Regions from separate parts of the Isoptericola hypogeus genome, predicted to be linked through region 1. Evidence: riboswitches for the same ligand, from Rfam matches in the RefSeq annotation. Region 1 holds a riboswitch; each other region holds the start of a gene.

The links. Region 1 has a riboswitch for cyclic di-AMP ahead of ABD254_RS14455 (C40 family peptidase). Riboswitches for the same ligand answer to the same signal wherever they lie in the genome.
Region 2: another riboswitch for cyclic di-AMP. It lies ahead of ABD254_RS07170 (C40 family peptidase); the one in region 1 lies ahead of ABD254_RS14455 (C40 family peptidase).
Region 3: another riboswitch for cyclic di-AMP. It lies ahead of ABD254_RS00955 (C40 family peptidase); the one in region 1 lies ahead of ABD254_RS14455 (C40 family peptidase).

What each region holds. Positions count from the first base shown of each region.
Region 1 is NZ_BAAAPM010000005.1:393,666-398,930, forward strand. It holds gene ABD254_RS14440 (MHYT domain-containing protein) at 1-503, opposite strand, end outside; gene serC (phosphoserine transaminase) at 668-1,819, opposite strand; gene ABD254_RS14450 (iron-dependent transcriptional repressor DtxR) at 2,028-2,759, shown strand; cyclic di-AMP (ydaO/yuaA leader) riboswitch at 2,911-3,078, shown strand; gene ABD254_RS14455 (C40 family peptidase) at 3,082-3,861, shown strand; cyclic di-AMP (ydaO/yuaA leader) riboswitch at 4,098-4,272, shown strand; gene ABD254_RS14460 (C40 family peptidase) at 4,369-5,058, shown strand; gene ABD254_RS14465 (universal stress protein) at 5,231-5,265, shown strand, end outside.
Region 2 is NZ_BAAAPM010000003.1:1,085,168-1,090,432, forward strand. It holds gene ABD254_RS07160 (exodeoxyribonuclease III) at 1-733, shown strand, start outside; gene ABD254_RS07165 (septum formation family protein) at 730-1,446, shown strand; cyclic di-AMP (ydaO/yuaA leader) riboswitch at 1,690-1,853, shown strand; gene ABD254_RS07170 (C40 family peptidase) at 1,855-2,673, shown strand; gene clpB (ATP-dependent chaperone ClpB) at 2,788-5,265, opposite strand, start outside.
Region 3 is NZ_BAAAPM010000002.1:102,925-108,189, forward strand. It holds gene ABD254_RS00945 (DUF305 domain-containing protein) at 1-477, shown strand, start outside; gene ABD254_RS00950 (F510_1955 family glycosylhydrolase) at 566-1,522, shown strand; cyclic di-AMP (ydaO/yuaA leader) riboswitch at 1,671-1,824, shown strand; gene ABD254_RS00955 (C40 family peptidase) at 1,914-2,645, shown strand; gene ABD254_RS00960 (M15 family metallopeptidase) at 2,757-3,650, shown strand; gene ABD254_RS00965 (heavy metal translocating P-type ATPase) at 3,710-5,265, opposite strand, start outside.

The DNA.
Region 1 (5,265 bases):
CCGCGCACGTTGACGCACAGCCACAGCGCCGCGGTCGCCGCGACGACGGCGATCACGACGGACAGGGCGACCACCCAGGTGGTGTAGCTCAGGTGCCCGGTCATCCGCATGGCGGCCATGCCCATGTAGTGCATCGTGGCCACCCCCAGGCCCGCGACGACGCCACCCGTGAGCAGCACCGGGAGGCGGTCGCCCGCGAACCCCACGAGGAACAGCCCGATCGCGACGACGACGATCGCCACCAGCGCGCTGAGGATCGTCATCGGCACGTCGTAGTAGATCGGCATACCGGTCACGGTGAAGCCCAGCATCGCGACGAAGTGCATGACCCACACGCCGGTGCCGCCGATCGCGATCGCCCCGATCAGCAGCCAGGCGCTCCGGGAGCGGGCGTCCTTCGAGGCGCGGGCCCGGGACGTCGCGGAGAGCCCGGCCGCCGCCCCGACGCACGAGGCGACGTAGGCGAGCATGGGCGTGATGACCCCGTAGGTGAAGTGGTGCATCTCCGGCATGGTCGCCCCTCCTGGCCGCGTCGCCTGCGCTGTCGGTCGCTGAGCCCGGTGAGGGCCGAGGTAACGTAACAGCAACGATGCCGGGTGAAAAAACCGGAGAATTCGGGCGTGTCGGTAGCAGGGTGTGGTATTGGCGCCGTGGCTTCGGAGGTACCTCAGAGGTGCTCGACGACGTGGTCGACGCACGCCGTGAGAGCCCGCACGTCGTCGGGGTCCACCGCGGGGAAGAGCCCCACGCGCAGCTGGTTGCGGCCCAGCTTGCGGTACGGGAAGACGTCGAGGACGCCGTGGGCGCGCAGCACCCCCACGACCGCGGGCGCGTCGATGCCGGGGTCGAGGTCGATCGTGCCGACGACGGTCGACCGCGCGCCCGGGTCCGCGACGAACGGGGAGGCCCAGTCCCGGGCCTCGGCCCAGCCGTAGAGGGCGCCGGCGGACTCGGCGCAGCGCGCCGACGACCAGGCCAGGCCGCCCTGGGCCAGCAGCCACTCGACCTGCTCGGCGAGCAGCACGAGCGTGGCGACGGCGGGGGTGTTGAGCGTCTGGTCCGCCCGCGAGCTGGCGAGGGCCGTGGTGAGGGAGAGGAACTCCGGCACCCAGCGCCCGGCGGCCTCGGCGCCCGCCTCGACCTCGGCGGCACGCTCGACGGCGGCCGGCGAGCAGACGGCCAGCCACAGCCCGCCGTCCGCGCCGAACACCTTCTGCGGCCCGAAGTAGTAGACGTCGGTGTCGCGGACGTCGACCGGCAGGGCGCCCGCGCCCGACGTCGCGTCGACGAGCAGCAGCGCGCCCCCGGCGCGGGCGTCGGGCACCTGCCGGGTGGGAGCCATCGCGCCCGTCGACGTCTCGTTCTGCACCGTGGCGTAGGTGTCGACGCCGTCGACGGCCTCGAGCAGCGCCACCGTGCCGGGCGCGGCCTCGCGCACCTCGGACGGCTCGAGGAACGGCGCCCGCCGCGTGGCCGCGGCGAACTTGCCGCCGAACTCCCCGAAGACGGCGTGCTGCGCGCGCCGTCGCACGAGGCACGCGGTCGCGACGTCCCAGAACGCCGTCGAGCCGCCGTTGCCGAGCGCGACCTCGTAGCCGTCGGGAAGGTCGAAGAGCGTGGCGAGGCCCTGGCGGACCCGGCGGACCAGGTCCTTGACCTGCGGCTGCCGGTGCGACGTGCCGAGCACCGGGGCCGCCGGGTCGCCCGCCGCGGCGAGCGCGGCGACCTGCGAGGCGCGGACCTTGGAGGGACCGGAGCCGAAGCGGCCGTCCGCAGGCAGCAGCGACGAGGGGATGACGAGGGTCGGCTCGACGGGCATCGGGTCTCCGAGGGCTCGGGGGCGGATCGGCGGCGGGCGGCGGCCCGCGTAGGGGCGGCGCGCCGCCGACGGGTGGGTGACGGACGACGTGGTGCGTGTCGGTGGCGTGGTGCAGGATGGCGCAGGCCCCTGAGGGCGCGCACCAGGACCGGACCTGGGTGGACGCGGTGCGAATAGACTAGGCCCGGGCCTGAAGACGGGAGTGGACGTGACCGACCTGATCGACACCACCGAGATGTATCTCAAGACGATCTACGAGCTTGGCGAGGAGGGCATCCCTGCACTCCGTGCGCGCATCGCCGAGCGCCTGGGGCACTCCGGGCCGACGGTGTCGCAGACGGTCGCGCGCATGGAGCGCGACGGCCTCGTCGTCGTGACGGGGGACCGCCATCTCGAGCTGACCGGGCCCGGTCAGGCCAAGGCGACCCGGGTGATGCGCAAGCACCGGCTCGCCGAGCGGCTGCTCACCGACGTCATCAAGCTCGACTGGGAGCACGTGCACACGGAGGCGTGCCGCTGGGAGCACGTGATGAGCGACCTGGTCGAGAAGCGCCTCGTGACGCTGCTCGACCACCCGCACATCGACCCGTACGGCAACCCGATCCCGGGCCTGTCCGAGCTGGGCGAGCAGTACGAGGACGTCCCGTTCCTCGACGGCGTGAAGTCGCTCCCTGCCGTTCTCCTCGCCTCGCGCGCGGCCGGTACGGCCGCCGACGACGAGGCGGACGGCGGGACGTCGCTCGTGCTGCAGCGCATCGCCGAGCCCCTGCAGGTCGACATCGAGCTGCTCGCGCGCCTCGGCGAGGCTGGCGTGGTGCCCGGTGCGCACATCGCCGCGCGGATCGCCGGCGGGGACTACGCCGTGCAGGTCGAGGGCTCGGGAGTGGTCCTGGAGCTCCCCGAGGACCTCGCCAAGCACCTGTTCGTCGCGGCCCGCTGAGGCCGTCCCCGCGCAGGTCGCGCGGGAATGCCACGGGTGTCGTGACCGGAGCGTGACATCGCGGGCATTCATCCGGTACGGTCGGGGTCGCTCGCCGGAGATCGATCTGGCGGGCGCTCGGACGGACGCCGAACCCTGCCACCGGCCGAGCTCCCACGGAACACCGCACGGCAGGAGCGGGGGACCCACTTTCGGGCGTCGGAGACGACGTCCTTGGGGTGAAGCCGCACGGGTCGGTCTGCACGGCAGACCCGGACGGCCGGGTGCTTTCTCCCACCCGAACCCGACAGCTGACCTCGCAGGCGACAGGAGAGGTTGACACGTGACCGCACGCACCACCCGCGGCCGGCATCGCGCCGCCCGCCGTCCGATCGCCATCGCCACGAACGGCAACGCCGGTCGCCGCGTGGCCGTCGTCGCCACCGCCGGTGGTCTGCTCGTCTCCACGTTCGCCAGCGCGAGCGCCGCCCAGGCCGCGCCGGTGGACAGCGACGCCGCCCACAAGCTCAGCACGGTCGACCTCGGCGCGCTCACCGACCAGGCGCGGCACGCGCTCGAGGCGGCCCCGGTCGTCACGGTGGACGCCAAGGCGAAGGTCGACGTCGAGAAGATCACGGCGAAGATCGCGTCCGAGGCCGAGATCACGCCCGCTCCCGAGCCGGAGCCCGTCGTCGTCGAGACGTCGTACGAGTCCGAGTCGACCTCGACGTCGGCCGACACCGCGTCGCGCTCGGCCGAGCGCGAGGAGGTCTCGACCGCGGCTCCCGCGTCGGCCAACGGCTCGTCGATCGTGTCGATCGCGATGCGCTACGTCGGCGTCCCGTACGTCTCGGGCGGCACCAGCCCGTCCGGCTTCGACTGCTCGGGCCTGACCCAGTACGTCTACGCGCAGGTCGGCATCAGCCTGCCGCGCACCACCTCGGAGCAGCGCTACGCGGGCACGGTCGTCTCCGACCCGCAGCCGGGTGACCTGGTGTGGACCCCGGGCCACGTCGCCATCTACGCGGGCGACGGCATGCAGATCGACGCCCCCAAGCCGGGCGACGTCGTCCAGTACCGCGCCATCTGGCAGTCGAACCCCACGTTCATCCGCGTCGGCTGAGCCGCCGCACCGGCCGCTCGGCGGCCCCACCGACGCCCCGTCGCGCACCGCGCGGCGGGGCGTCGGCGCGTCCGGTCGGCGACCTCCCGAGGGGCCGGAAACGGCCTGTGGACAGGGTTTTCGTGCCCTCTGGTCACCTCCTGTGATCGAAACGTGACATTGACGGCCGGGTCCGCTACGGTTTCAACCACTCGCCGGCCATCTGGTGAGTCTCGACCGGAACGCCGAGCCCTGCCGCCGGTCGGGCACCTTAACCCCAGGCAGGGGCGGGGGACCCACTTCCGGGCATCGGAGACGGTGTCCTCGGGGTGAAGCCGCACGGGTCGGTCTGCACGGCAGACCCGGACGGCCGGGTGCTTTCTCCCACCCGAACCCGACAGCTCACCTCGTAGGCGACAGGAGAGGGAACACGTGAACGCACGCACCACGCGCGCCCGGCACCGTGCCGCGCGCCGTCCGCTCACGCCGCTCAGCGTCGGTACCGCCGCTGCAGGGCGTAGGGCCGCAGTGGTCGCCACCGCTGGCGGCCTGCTGGTCTCGACCTTCGGCGGCGCCACCGCGGCGCAGGCCGCTCCGGTCGACCACGACGCGGCCAACAAGCTCAACACCGTCGACCTCGGCGCCCTGACCGACCAGGCCAAGAACGCGCTGCAGGCGGCTCCGGTCGTCGCGGTCGACGCCAAGGCCAAGGTCGACGTCGAGAAGATCACCGCGAAGGTCGCGGAGAAGGCCGAGATCACCCCGGCGCCCGAGCCGGAGCCCGTCGTCGAGGAGGTCGTGGAGACCGCCACCGAGACGGTGTCGCGCTCCGCGGAGCGCACCGAGGTCCCCGAGGTCGCCTCGTCCTCGTCGCTCGGCTCCCAGATCGTGTCGATCGCCTCGCGCTACATCGGCACGCCCTACGTCGTCGGTGGCTCCACGCCCGGCGGCTTCGACTGCTCGGGCCTGGTCACCTACGTGTACGCCCAGGTCGGCATCGACCTGCCGCACCAGTCGAGCGCGATCCGCTACGCCTCGAACGTCCAGGTCGTCTCGTCGTCCGAGGCGCAGCCCGGCGACCTGATCTGGTCCCCGGGGCACATCTCGATCTACATCGGCAACGGCCAGCAGATCGACGCGTCGCGGCCCGACGGCTGGGACACCCGGGTGCGGGACATCTGGCAGTCCAGCCCGACGTTCCTGCGCGTCACCGGCTGACCTTCGGGCAACCCCGACGCCGCGACCCCCGGCGCTCCGCACGGAGCGTCGGGGGTCGTCGCGTTCCCCGGCGCTTTGCTGTGCCTTGCGCGGACCTTTCGCTAGGCTTGAACGTGCCCGGTCGTCTCGACGGTGAGGCGGCGCAGCGGGCTCGTTCGACGGGAGGCGCGACATGACACGTCCTGAGGTCGTCCTGGTGGGGGTCGA
Region 2 (5,265 bases), on a different contig from region 1:
CGTCGGGCACTCGGCCTGGAACGGCGTCGCGATCGCCTCGCGGGTCGGGATCGCCGACGTCGAGGCGCAGTTCGCCGGGCAGCCCGGCTTCGCCAAGCCCGCGGTGCCCGCCGCCGACGACGCGCCCGCGGAGGCCCCCGACCCGGAGCCCGCGGCGACGCTGCTCGACGTCCCGCCGCCCGTCGAGGCCCGTGCGCTGGGCGCGACCTGCGGCGGGGTGCGCGTGTGGTCGCTGTACGTGCCGCACGGCCGCGCCGTCGCCGACCCGCACTACGCTTACAAGCTGGCCTGGCTGGGCGCGCTGCGGCGCGCCGCGGCGGACTGGCTCGCCGACGACGCGGCGGCGCAGGTCGCCCTGGTCGGCGACTGGAACGTCATCCCGCTCGACACCGACGTCTACGACCCGGCGGCGTTCGCGGGGCACACGCACGTCACCCCGGCCGAGCGGGAGGCGTTCGCGGCCTTTGCCGACGCCGGCTACGCCGAGGTCACCCGGGAGCACCTGCCCGCCGAGCACACCTACACCTACTGGGACTACCAGCAGCTCGCCTTCCCCCGGAACAAGGGCCTGCGCATCGACTTCGCGTACACCTCGCCGGCGCTGCGCGAGCGCGTTACCGGCGTCGTGATCGACCGGGACGAGCGCAAGGGCAAGGGCGCCAGCGACCACGTGCCGGTGATCGTCGACCTCGCCGACGCCGCGACTCCCGCGCCGCGGGGCTCCCGCGCGTGAGCCCGCACGAGCCGCCGGCCCCGGAGCCGGACGTCCCGGAGCCGGACGCCTCGGGATCGGCGGGGCCCGACGGGCCGACGTTCGCCTCGCCGACCCCGCCCGGCGCGCTGCCCACCGCCGGCCTGGACGACGTGCGCCTCCCGCCGCCGGCGGACGACTCCCCCACGGCCGCACGGCCGAACGACGGCGCGACGCCGTCCGGCGCCGGCCCGGCCCCGACGCGCCGTCCCCGCCGACGGGCCGCCACCCTCGCCGCGGGCGGGCTCGTCGCCGCGCTGCTGGTGGCGACGGGTGTCGCGCTGGGCGTCGACGCCGCCCGGGACGGCGCGTGGGCGCCGGTGTCCGCCGACGTCACGGAGCCGCGCGAGGTGAACGCGGTGCAGCTCGTGCTCGGCTCGTGCGTGGCCGACCTGCCCGCCGACGGCCCCGTGGGCCGCGTCCTGGTCGTGCCGTGCACGGACCGCCACGAGGCGCAGGTCGTGGGCCGCTCGGACGCCGAACCGGGCGCCGTCTGGCCCGGGGCGGACGACGCCGCGGCGGGCTCCGCGCGGACGTGCGGTCCGGCGCTCCTCGGCCCCGAGGGACGCGAGGAGGCCGACGCGCTGCGGTTCGTCGTCTGGGCGCCGACGGAGGCGTCGTGGGAGGCGGGCGACCGCGCCGGGCTGTGCCTCGCGGCGGCCACCTCCGCCCGGTCGGGATCGCTCTTGTCCTGAGCGCCCGCCGTCAAGCCCGTGACAGTGACGTTCGACACACTGTTGCCTCCGGCTGGCGTGCCGGGATGTCCCCAGGATGTCCGGCTCGTCCTGCACGAATGCCGACGATCGGCGCCGACATCTCGACACGCCGCTCGTTATCGGAACGTGACCCCGGGGGCGTCGGCGGGTTAGCGTCCCTCGACCGTCCACGACGCCCGTGGGCGGCGGCCAGGACGCAGCCGAGTGCTGCCGGCGTCCCGGCGACACCTCGAACTCACGGCAGCAGCGGGAGAACCAACATCGACCGGGCACCACGACGACGAAAGTCGCCGGCACGGTCTAGGGGTTAAGCCGTCCCCGGACGGCGGGCCACCGATCTCGGCCTCATCCGACAGCTCATCTCGCAGGCTCGAGAGGTCAATACTCATGCCCACTTCCCTCGATCGCGCGCGCCCCGGCACTGCCGCCGTCGCCGCGTCCCGCCCCCGACGTGCCGTCGTCGCCCTCGGCCTCGTCGCCGCCCTGACCGGCGGCGGTCTCGTCGCCCAGGCCTCCGAGGCGTCGGCGGCCCCGGCGTCCACCACCGTCCACACCGCCAAGCCGCAGCCGCACACGGCGTTCACCGCCAGCAAGCGGACCATCAAGCAGGGCGCGGGTGCCGCCGCGCGGCCCGTGTACAAGGTCGCCGTGAAGCGGTCCGGCGACGCCGTCTCCGGGCGCGCGAAGCTCGTCATCAACGGCAAGGTCGTGGCCAACCACAAGCTCAAGCACGGCAAGTCGTCCTTCAAGCCCTCGTGGAAGAAGTACAAGGCCGGCAAGAACCGCGTCCGGGTCTACGTCGACCCGAGCAGCAGCATGCTGCGGGGCGTCTCCACGCGCACCCTCCCCGTGCAGGCGAAGAAGAAGGTGAACCGCGGCGCCAAGATCGTGGCCGTCGCCAACGCGCAGGTGGGCGACCGCTACGTCTACGGCGCGTCCGGCCCGAGCGCCTTCGACTGCTCCGGCTTCACCAGCTACGTCTACAAGAAGGCCGTCGGCAAGTCCCTGTCCCGCTCGTCCTCCGCGCAGCGGACGCAGGGCCGCCAGGTCTCCCGGTCCAGCGCGAAGCCCGGCGACCTCATCTGGACGCCCGGCCACGTGGCGATCTACATCGGCAAGGGCAAGCAGATCGAGGCCGCCCGCCCCGGCGTCGGCGTCGTCAAGCGGCACATCTGGCAGGACAACCCGCGGTTCATCCGCATCTGACCCCACCGGCCACGGGCCCAGCCGCAACGAGCGTGCTGACTCGTTCCTCAGACGATCCGTTCGAGGAACGAGTCAGCACGCTCGTTGTCCTTCTGGGCCAGCGCCGGGGCGGGATCAGCCGGTCGCGGGGACCTGCGCGCGCGGCGTCACGACCAGCCCCGCCGCGTCGGGCTCGCGGTCCACGACGACGATGTCGCCGTCCGTGACCTCGCCCGCGAGCAGCCGCCTGGCGAGGCGGTCGCCGATCTCGCGCTGCACCAGGCGGCGCAGGGGCCGGGCGCCGTACGCAGGGTCGAAGCCCTCGAGGGCCAGCCACTCGCGCGCCGCGTCCGTGACCTCGACGCCGATGCGCCGGTCGGCGAGCCGGCGCGCGAACGCGTCGACCTGCAGGTCCACGATCCGGCCCAGCTCGTCGACGTCCAGCGCGTCGAAGACCACCACGTCGTCGAGCCGGTTGAGGAACTCCGGCTTGAACGACGCCCGCACCGCCGACATCACGGCCTCGTGCTTCGCCTCGTCGTCCAGCGTCAGGTCCACGAGGAACTGCGATCCGAGGTTCGACGTCAGCACGAGGATGGTGGAGCGGAAGTCCACCGTGCGGCCCTGGCCGTCGGTGAGACGGCCGTCGTCGAGCACCTGCAGGAGAAGGTCGAAGACCTCGGGGTGCGCCTTTTCCACCTCGTCCAGCAGGACGACGGAGTACGGCCGGCGTCGCACGGCCTCGGTGAGCTGGCCGCCCTCCTCGTAGCCGACGTACCCCGGGGGCGCGCCGACCAGGCGGGCCACCGCGTGCTTCTCGGAGTACTCCGACATGTCGATGCGCACCATGGCGCGCTCGTCGTCGAACAGGAAGTCCGCGAGCGACTTGGCGAGCTCGGTCTTGCCGACGCCCGTGGGGCCGAGGAACAGGAACGAGCCCGTGGGCCGGTCGGGGTCGGCGACGCCGGCCCGCGAGCGCCGCACCGCGTCGGACACGGCGCGCACGGCGTCCCGCTGGCCGATGAGGCGCTCGCCGATGACGTCCTCCATGGCCAGGAGCTTCTCGGACTCGCCCTGCAGCAGGCGCCCGGCGGGGATGCCGGTCCACGCGGAGACCACCTCGGCGATCTCGTCCGCGCCGACCTTGTCGGCGATCATCGGCGCCTCGTGGGCGGCCTCGCCCGCCTCGGTCGTCGAGGCCTCGGCCCGTTCCGCGTCCGCGAGCTCCCGCTCGACCGCGGGGATGTCGCCGTACTGGATGCGCGCGGCGCCCTCCAGGTCGCCCTCGCGGAGCCTGCGCTCGGCGTCGACGCGGAGCTGGTCGAGTCGGGCACGCAGGTCGCCGACACGGTTGTGGCCGGCCTTCTCGGACTCCCAGCGTGCGGTGAGCCCCGCGAGCTCCTCGCGCTTGTCGGCGAGGTCGGCACGCAGCCGCTCGAGGCGGTCGACGCTCGCGGCGTCCGTCGACTCGGACAGCACGACCTCCTCCATCTCGAGGCGCGTCACGGCGCGCTGCAGCTCGTCGATCTCGACGGGCGAGGAGTCGAGCTCCATGCGCAGCCGGCTGGCGGCCTCGTCGACCAGGTCGATCGCCTTGTCGGGCAGCTGGCGCCCGGAGATGAACCGGTCGGACAGGCTCGCGGCGGCCACCAGCGCGGAGTCGGCGATCGTCACCTTGTGGTGCGCCTCGTACCGCTCCTTGAGCCCGCGCAGGATGGCGACGGTGTCCTCGACGGACGGCTCGCCGACGAAGACCTGCTGGAAGCGGCGCTCCAGGGCCGGGTCCTTCTCGAGGTGCTCGCGGTACTCGTCGAGCGTCGTGGCGCCGACCATGCGCAGCTCGCCGCGGGCGAGCATCGGCTTGAGCATGTTGCCGGCGTCCATGGCGCCCTCGCCGCCCGCGCCCGCCCCGACGACGGTGTGCAGCTCGTCGATGAAGGTCACGACCTCGCCGTCGGACGCGGTGATCTCCTCGAGCACGGCCTTGAGCCGCTCCTCGAACTCGCCGCGGTACTTCGCGCCCGCGACCATGCCGGCCAGGTCGAGCGCGACGAGGCGCTTGCCCTGGAGCGAGTCGGGGACGTCGCCGGCGACGATGCGCTGGGCGAGGCCCTCGACGACTGCTGTCTTGCCGACGCCGGGCTCGCCGATGAGCACGGGGTTGTTCTTGGTGCGGCGGCTGAGCACCTGCACGACCCGGCGGATCTCGGAGTCGCGGCCGATGACCGGGTCGAGCTTGCCGTCGCGGGCCTGCTGCGTGAGGTCGGTGCCGTACTGCTCGAGCGCCTTGTAGGTCCCTTCGGGATTCGGGCTGGTGACGCGGCCGGAACCCCGGACGGCGGGCAGCGCGGCGCGCAGCGCGTCGGCCGTCGCTCCCGCCTCGGCGAGCGCCTGAGCCGCCGACGAGTGACCCGCCGCGATGGCGATCAGCAGGTGCTCGGTGGAGACGTACTCGTCGCCGAGCGCCTCGGCCTCCTTGCCTGCGACGTCGAGCATCGAGGTGGTGGCACGCGACGCCCGCGGCTCGGCGACGGCGGAACCGCTGGCGGCGGGGAGGGCGACGAGGGCCGCACGGGTGCGCTGCCCGATCACCTGCGGGCTCGCGCCGACGGC
Region 3 (5,265 bases), on a different contig from region 1:
TTCAACGATGCGGACGTCGAGTTCGCGCAGATGATGATCCCGCACCACCAGCAGGCGGTAGAGATGTCGGACCTGATCGCCGACAAGTCGGGGATCGACCCGCGAATCTTGGACCTCGCCGCCCAGATCAAGGACGCCCAGGCCCCGGAGATCGAGCAGCTCACCGAGTGGCTCGAGCAGTGGGGCGCACCGGTCCCCGAGTCCGGCTCGATGGACTCCATGGGTTCGATGGACCACGGGTCCACGAACGGGATGATGAGCGCCGACGACATGGAAGCCCTTGAGAACGCCAGCGGCTCCGAGGCTGGCCGGCTCTTCCTGTCGCAGATGATCTCCCACCACCAGGGCGCCGTCGCGATGGCACAGACCGAGGTGGACGCGGGCGAGAACTCGGACGCGGTCGCCATGGCAGAGCGCATCGTCGAGACCCAGCAGGCAGAGATCTCCACGATGGACGAGCTCCTGTCCGAGAAGTAACCAGAAGGAGGTGGTGCGCCGGCCGTCATCGACGCCGGCGCACCATCTCGGTTCGCTCCTCCCATCCTCGAGCGCGCTAGGACGTGTGATGATCTCCCCTGCCCGCATACCCGCCCGCATCCCAGCGACCGTCGTGTTGCTGCTCACCCTGACCGCTTGCTCCACGCCGCCGGGCGACTCGTCCCCGGCCCAGTCGGGCGGTGCGGCGACGGCTTCCGGCACCTCGTTGAGCCGGGCCGACTTCTCCCACCTACATGCCCTCGTCTTCGACGAGCAGGACCGTTCCCTGTACGCGGCCACCCACACAGGGGTCTGGGCATTGCCGGACCCGACCACTCCGCCCGCGAGGGACGAGGCCGCCCCGCAACGCATCGGCTCCGGCATGCAGGACACGATGGGCATGACGCTCGCCCCTGACGGCGACCTCCTGGCATCCGGCCATCCCGGCCCCGGCGAGGCACCCGACCTCGCCACGCCGAACCTCGGGCTCATCCGCAGCACCGACGGCGCCCAGACCTGGGAGTCGGTGTCCCTGGGTGGCGAGGTCGACTTCCATGCCCTCACCGCAACCAGTGACTCAGGGGCGGAACGCATCGCCGGCCTGGATTCGGCCAGCTCCACCATGTTCCTGAGCAACGACGCCGGCCAGACCTGGGATCGCGGCGCGACGATCCCGGCCCACGACCTGGCGTTCCTCGCCGACGATCCGGACCAGATTCTCGCGACGACACCCGATGGTGTGCAGATCAGCCAGGACGGGGCCCGGTCCTTCTCCAAGCTCGCGGATGCTCCGCTACTGGTCTTCGTGGACACCCAAGCGAGCGGGGACATCGTCGGGATCGACACCAACGGCCTCGTTTGGACGGCTACACCGTCCGCCACCGGCTGGCGGTCGCACGGCACCGCCGCAGGCGGAGCGATCGAGGCCATGACGACCGCCCCAAGCCCCGATGCCACAACGAATCTGGTAGTCGCCACCGAGAAGCGCATCATGTCCAGCCCGGATCTTGGTGCCACATGGGTGTCGCTGGTGGAGATCTCATGAGGCCGCGGACGAGCGCGCCGACGCCGGCCCCCGACGCTTGCCTCCGGCACTGTTATCAATCCGTGACATTGGGGGCGACGCGGGGTATGTTCTCCCCACCTCGCAGCCCTGCGAGGCGCCCGAGCGGACGCCGAGCCCTGTCACCGCTTTGGGCAACACGCACACGTCATGACAGGGACGGGGGACCCACTCACGGGCGCTGCGGCGTCCTCGGGGTGAAGCCGGACGGGATCTTCCCGCCGGCCGGGTCAGTCTCCGACCCGAACCCGACAGCTAACCTCGCAGGCGTCAGGAGATGACCATGGCTTCACCGATTCCTCGCGGGCGCCATCGCGCCGCTCGCGCCCCGATCACCCCACTGACCACGCTGACGCGGGCTGCCGGAACGAGCGTGAGCACCGTCGCACGCCGCGGGGCGCTGGCCCTGGCCGGCTCGGGAGTGCTCGTCTCGACACTCGGCGCTCCCGCTGGAGCCGAGACTGCCACCGACCACGGCAAGGCGCTGAGCGCGGCCGGGCTCGATGCCATCACTGCCCAGGCCCGCCAGGCACTGACGGCGGCGCCTGCCGTCGCGGTGCCTGCTGACGCCGTCCTGACCGTGGAGAAGACAGCGGTGGGCACGATCACGCCCGCACCCGAACCGGAACCCGAGCCCGCGCCGGAGCCGGAGGTTGCTCCGGGCCCGGAAGCCGACGCTGACGGCCAGCCCGCTGAGCGCGCCGCCGCGGCCCCCGGACCGGCCGAGGCAGGGCCCACGCAGGAAGCGGCCCCCGACATCCCGGACGCGGCCAACGGTTCAGCGATCGTGGAGATCGCGATGCAGTACCTCGGGGTCCCCTACCAGTGGGGCGGGTCGACCCCATCCGGCTTCGACTGCTCCGGGTTCACGTCGTACGTGTACGCCGAGGCGGGCATCTCCATCCCGCGGACCTCCTCGGGCCAGCGCGACGCTGGCACGGTCGTCTCGCGCGAGGAAGCACAGCCGGGTGACCTGATCTGGAGCCCCGGCCACATCGCCATCTACGCCGGCGGTGACATGCAGGTCGAGGCTCCGGTCCCCGGAAAGACGGTCCGGTACCGGTCGATCTGGCAGGACAACCCGACCTTCTTGCGGATGAGTTGACGATCGCTCGACCCTGCACGAGCTCGCGCCGCGCAGGGTCGAGCGCACGTGGGGCAGACCGACGTCTGCCCGCATGAGCCACGCGACCACTCTGCCGCAAAAAGGACTCAGATGAAGCACGCCCACACCCAGAACCCGTCTGCCGATTCCTCCGGCAGGCCATCCAGCCGCAGCGAACGCCACTCCAAGGGACGACACGCCAGCCTCCTGCCGTCCGCCACACGCGCAGCCCGCCGGCGAACCCTGCGCCCGGCCCGCCGCCTGCCCCTCGGCCCCGGCATCGGACTCGCGATCGCCGTGACGGCCACGACCTCGTTCACCGTGGCCACCGCCGACAACGACAGCAGCCGCCGGGCCTCCGCCATCGAACGCACGACGACACAAGAGACCACCTCCGACCCGGCGGCCCGCACTGAAGTCCCCGCCGCGCCGCCGATCGTGGTCGACCGGTCGGCGAAGATCTCGCGCGCCGAGGAACGCGTCGATCGCGTGAAGATCACTCCGGCACCCGCTCCGGAGCCGAAGGCGGAACCCGAGCCCGCACCGGAGCCGGAACCCGAACCGGCCCTCGCCGGTTGCAGCGGCGAGGCCACCGGGACCGGGTCGAACGGCCAGGTGCCCTCGAGCGAGCTGTGCGACCTCTGGGACGGACAGACGCACGTGCGCTCCGACGCAGCCGTAGCGCTGGCCGAGGTGAACGAGGCCTACACCGAGCGATTCGGCGAGCCGATGTGCATCACTGACGGCTACCGCTCCTACGATCAGCAGGTCGCCGTGAAAGCTGCGAAGGGCTATCTCGCGGCCACCCCCGGAACCTCGAATCACGGATGGGGACTCGCGGTCGATCTGTGCCCGGAGACCTATGCCGGTGAACGCTGGTCGTGGCTCGCCGAGAACGCGCCTTCCTTCGGGTGGGACAACCCCCCGTGGGCGCGCCCGGGCGGTTCGAAGTACGAGCCGTGGCACTGGGAGCTCACTGAGGAAGTCGCCCAGGTCGAGTCCTGAGGCATGCACCCGGGCGGGCGACCTGACCGGCCAGATGGCGGCTGGTCGCCCGCCCGCTCTCACGACGCGGGCACCTGCCGGGTGTCGACGCCCGGTGTGGACGGCTGAGTGCGCTGGGGCGCAGACCGATAGGCGGCAGCGACAGACGCCGAAGGAGTGAGGTCGAGACGTCGCAGCAGCTGGGCATTTGCCGCGACGACGATCGTCGAGAGCGACATCAGGATGGCGCCCACCTCCATGGGCAGGACGAAGCCCACGGGAGCCAGCACACCGGCTGCCAGAGGCACGGCCGCGATGTTGTACCCGGCGGCCCACCACAGGTTCTGCTTCATCTTGCGATACCCCGCGCGCGACAGCTCGATGACGGACAGCACCGACCGTGGATCGTCCGAGGCCAGGATCACTCCGGCCGAGGCGATGGCGACGTCGGTGCCTGCGCCGATGGCGATCCCGACATCCGCCTGAGCGAGAGCGGGGGCGTCGTTCACACCGTCTCCGACCATGGCCACGGTGCGGCCCTGCTGTTGAAGCTCGAGGACCTTCTCGCTCTTGTTCTCGGGGCGCACGCCGGCGAAGACCTGGTCGATGCCCAGCTCGGCGGCGACGCTGCGTGCCACGGGTTCAGCGTCGCCGGTGATCATGACGACGTGGACGCCGAGGGCATGCAGCGCGTCCACGGCCTCGCGAGACTCCTGACGCACCTCGTCCGCCAACGCCAGGGCACCCACGACCTGCCCGTCGATCAAGACGTGCAGCACCGTGGATCCCTGCTCGGACCACTCGCCGGCCTGGGCGAGGGAGACGGCTCCGTGCTCGGCAAGCAGGTTCGGCCCCCCGACGGCAACCGTCCGACCCCCGACTGTGGCGGACACACCGACAGCTGTCGAAGCGCTGAAGTCGGACGCCTGCGGCACCTCCAGACCGCGCCTCTCGGCGGCGTCCAGGATCGCCCGGGCCAGCGGATGCTGACTGTCGGACTCGGCCGCGGCCGCTCGGGCGACGAGCTCGTCCTCCGTGCCGTCGACAGTCACGATGCCGCGCAACACCGGTTCACCCTTGGTCAGCGTGCCGGTCTTGTCGAACAGCACGGCGTCGACCGTTCGCATGCGCTCCAGGGCGCCGCGGTCCTTGACCAGCACGCCGCCGCGCGCCGCGCGCTCGGTCGAGATCGACACGACCAGAGGGATCGCGAGCCCGAGGGCGTGCGGGCACGCGATCACCAGCACGGTGATCGCCCGAACCACCGCCAGATCCGGGCTACCGACCACGCTCCACACGACGACTGTGACGATCGCGGCGATCAGCGCGAACCAGAACAGCCAGCCCGCCGCCTTGTCCGCCAACAGCTGAGCGCGCGTTGTCGAGGACTGCGCCTCGGAGACCAGCCGCTGGATACCCGCGAGGGCGGTGTCCTCGCCGACCGCCGTGACGCGCACACGCACCGCGTTGTCCGTGGCGACCGTACCCGCGACGACCGGGTCCCCGACCTCACGCAACACCGGCCGTGATTCTCCAGTGATCATCGACTCGTCCACGCTGGCACTACCCTCGACGACGTCGCCGTCGGCGGGCACCCGACCGCCGGGCCTGACGATCACGACGTCGTCGAGCTCCA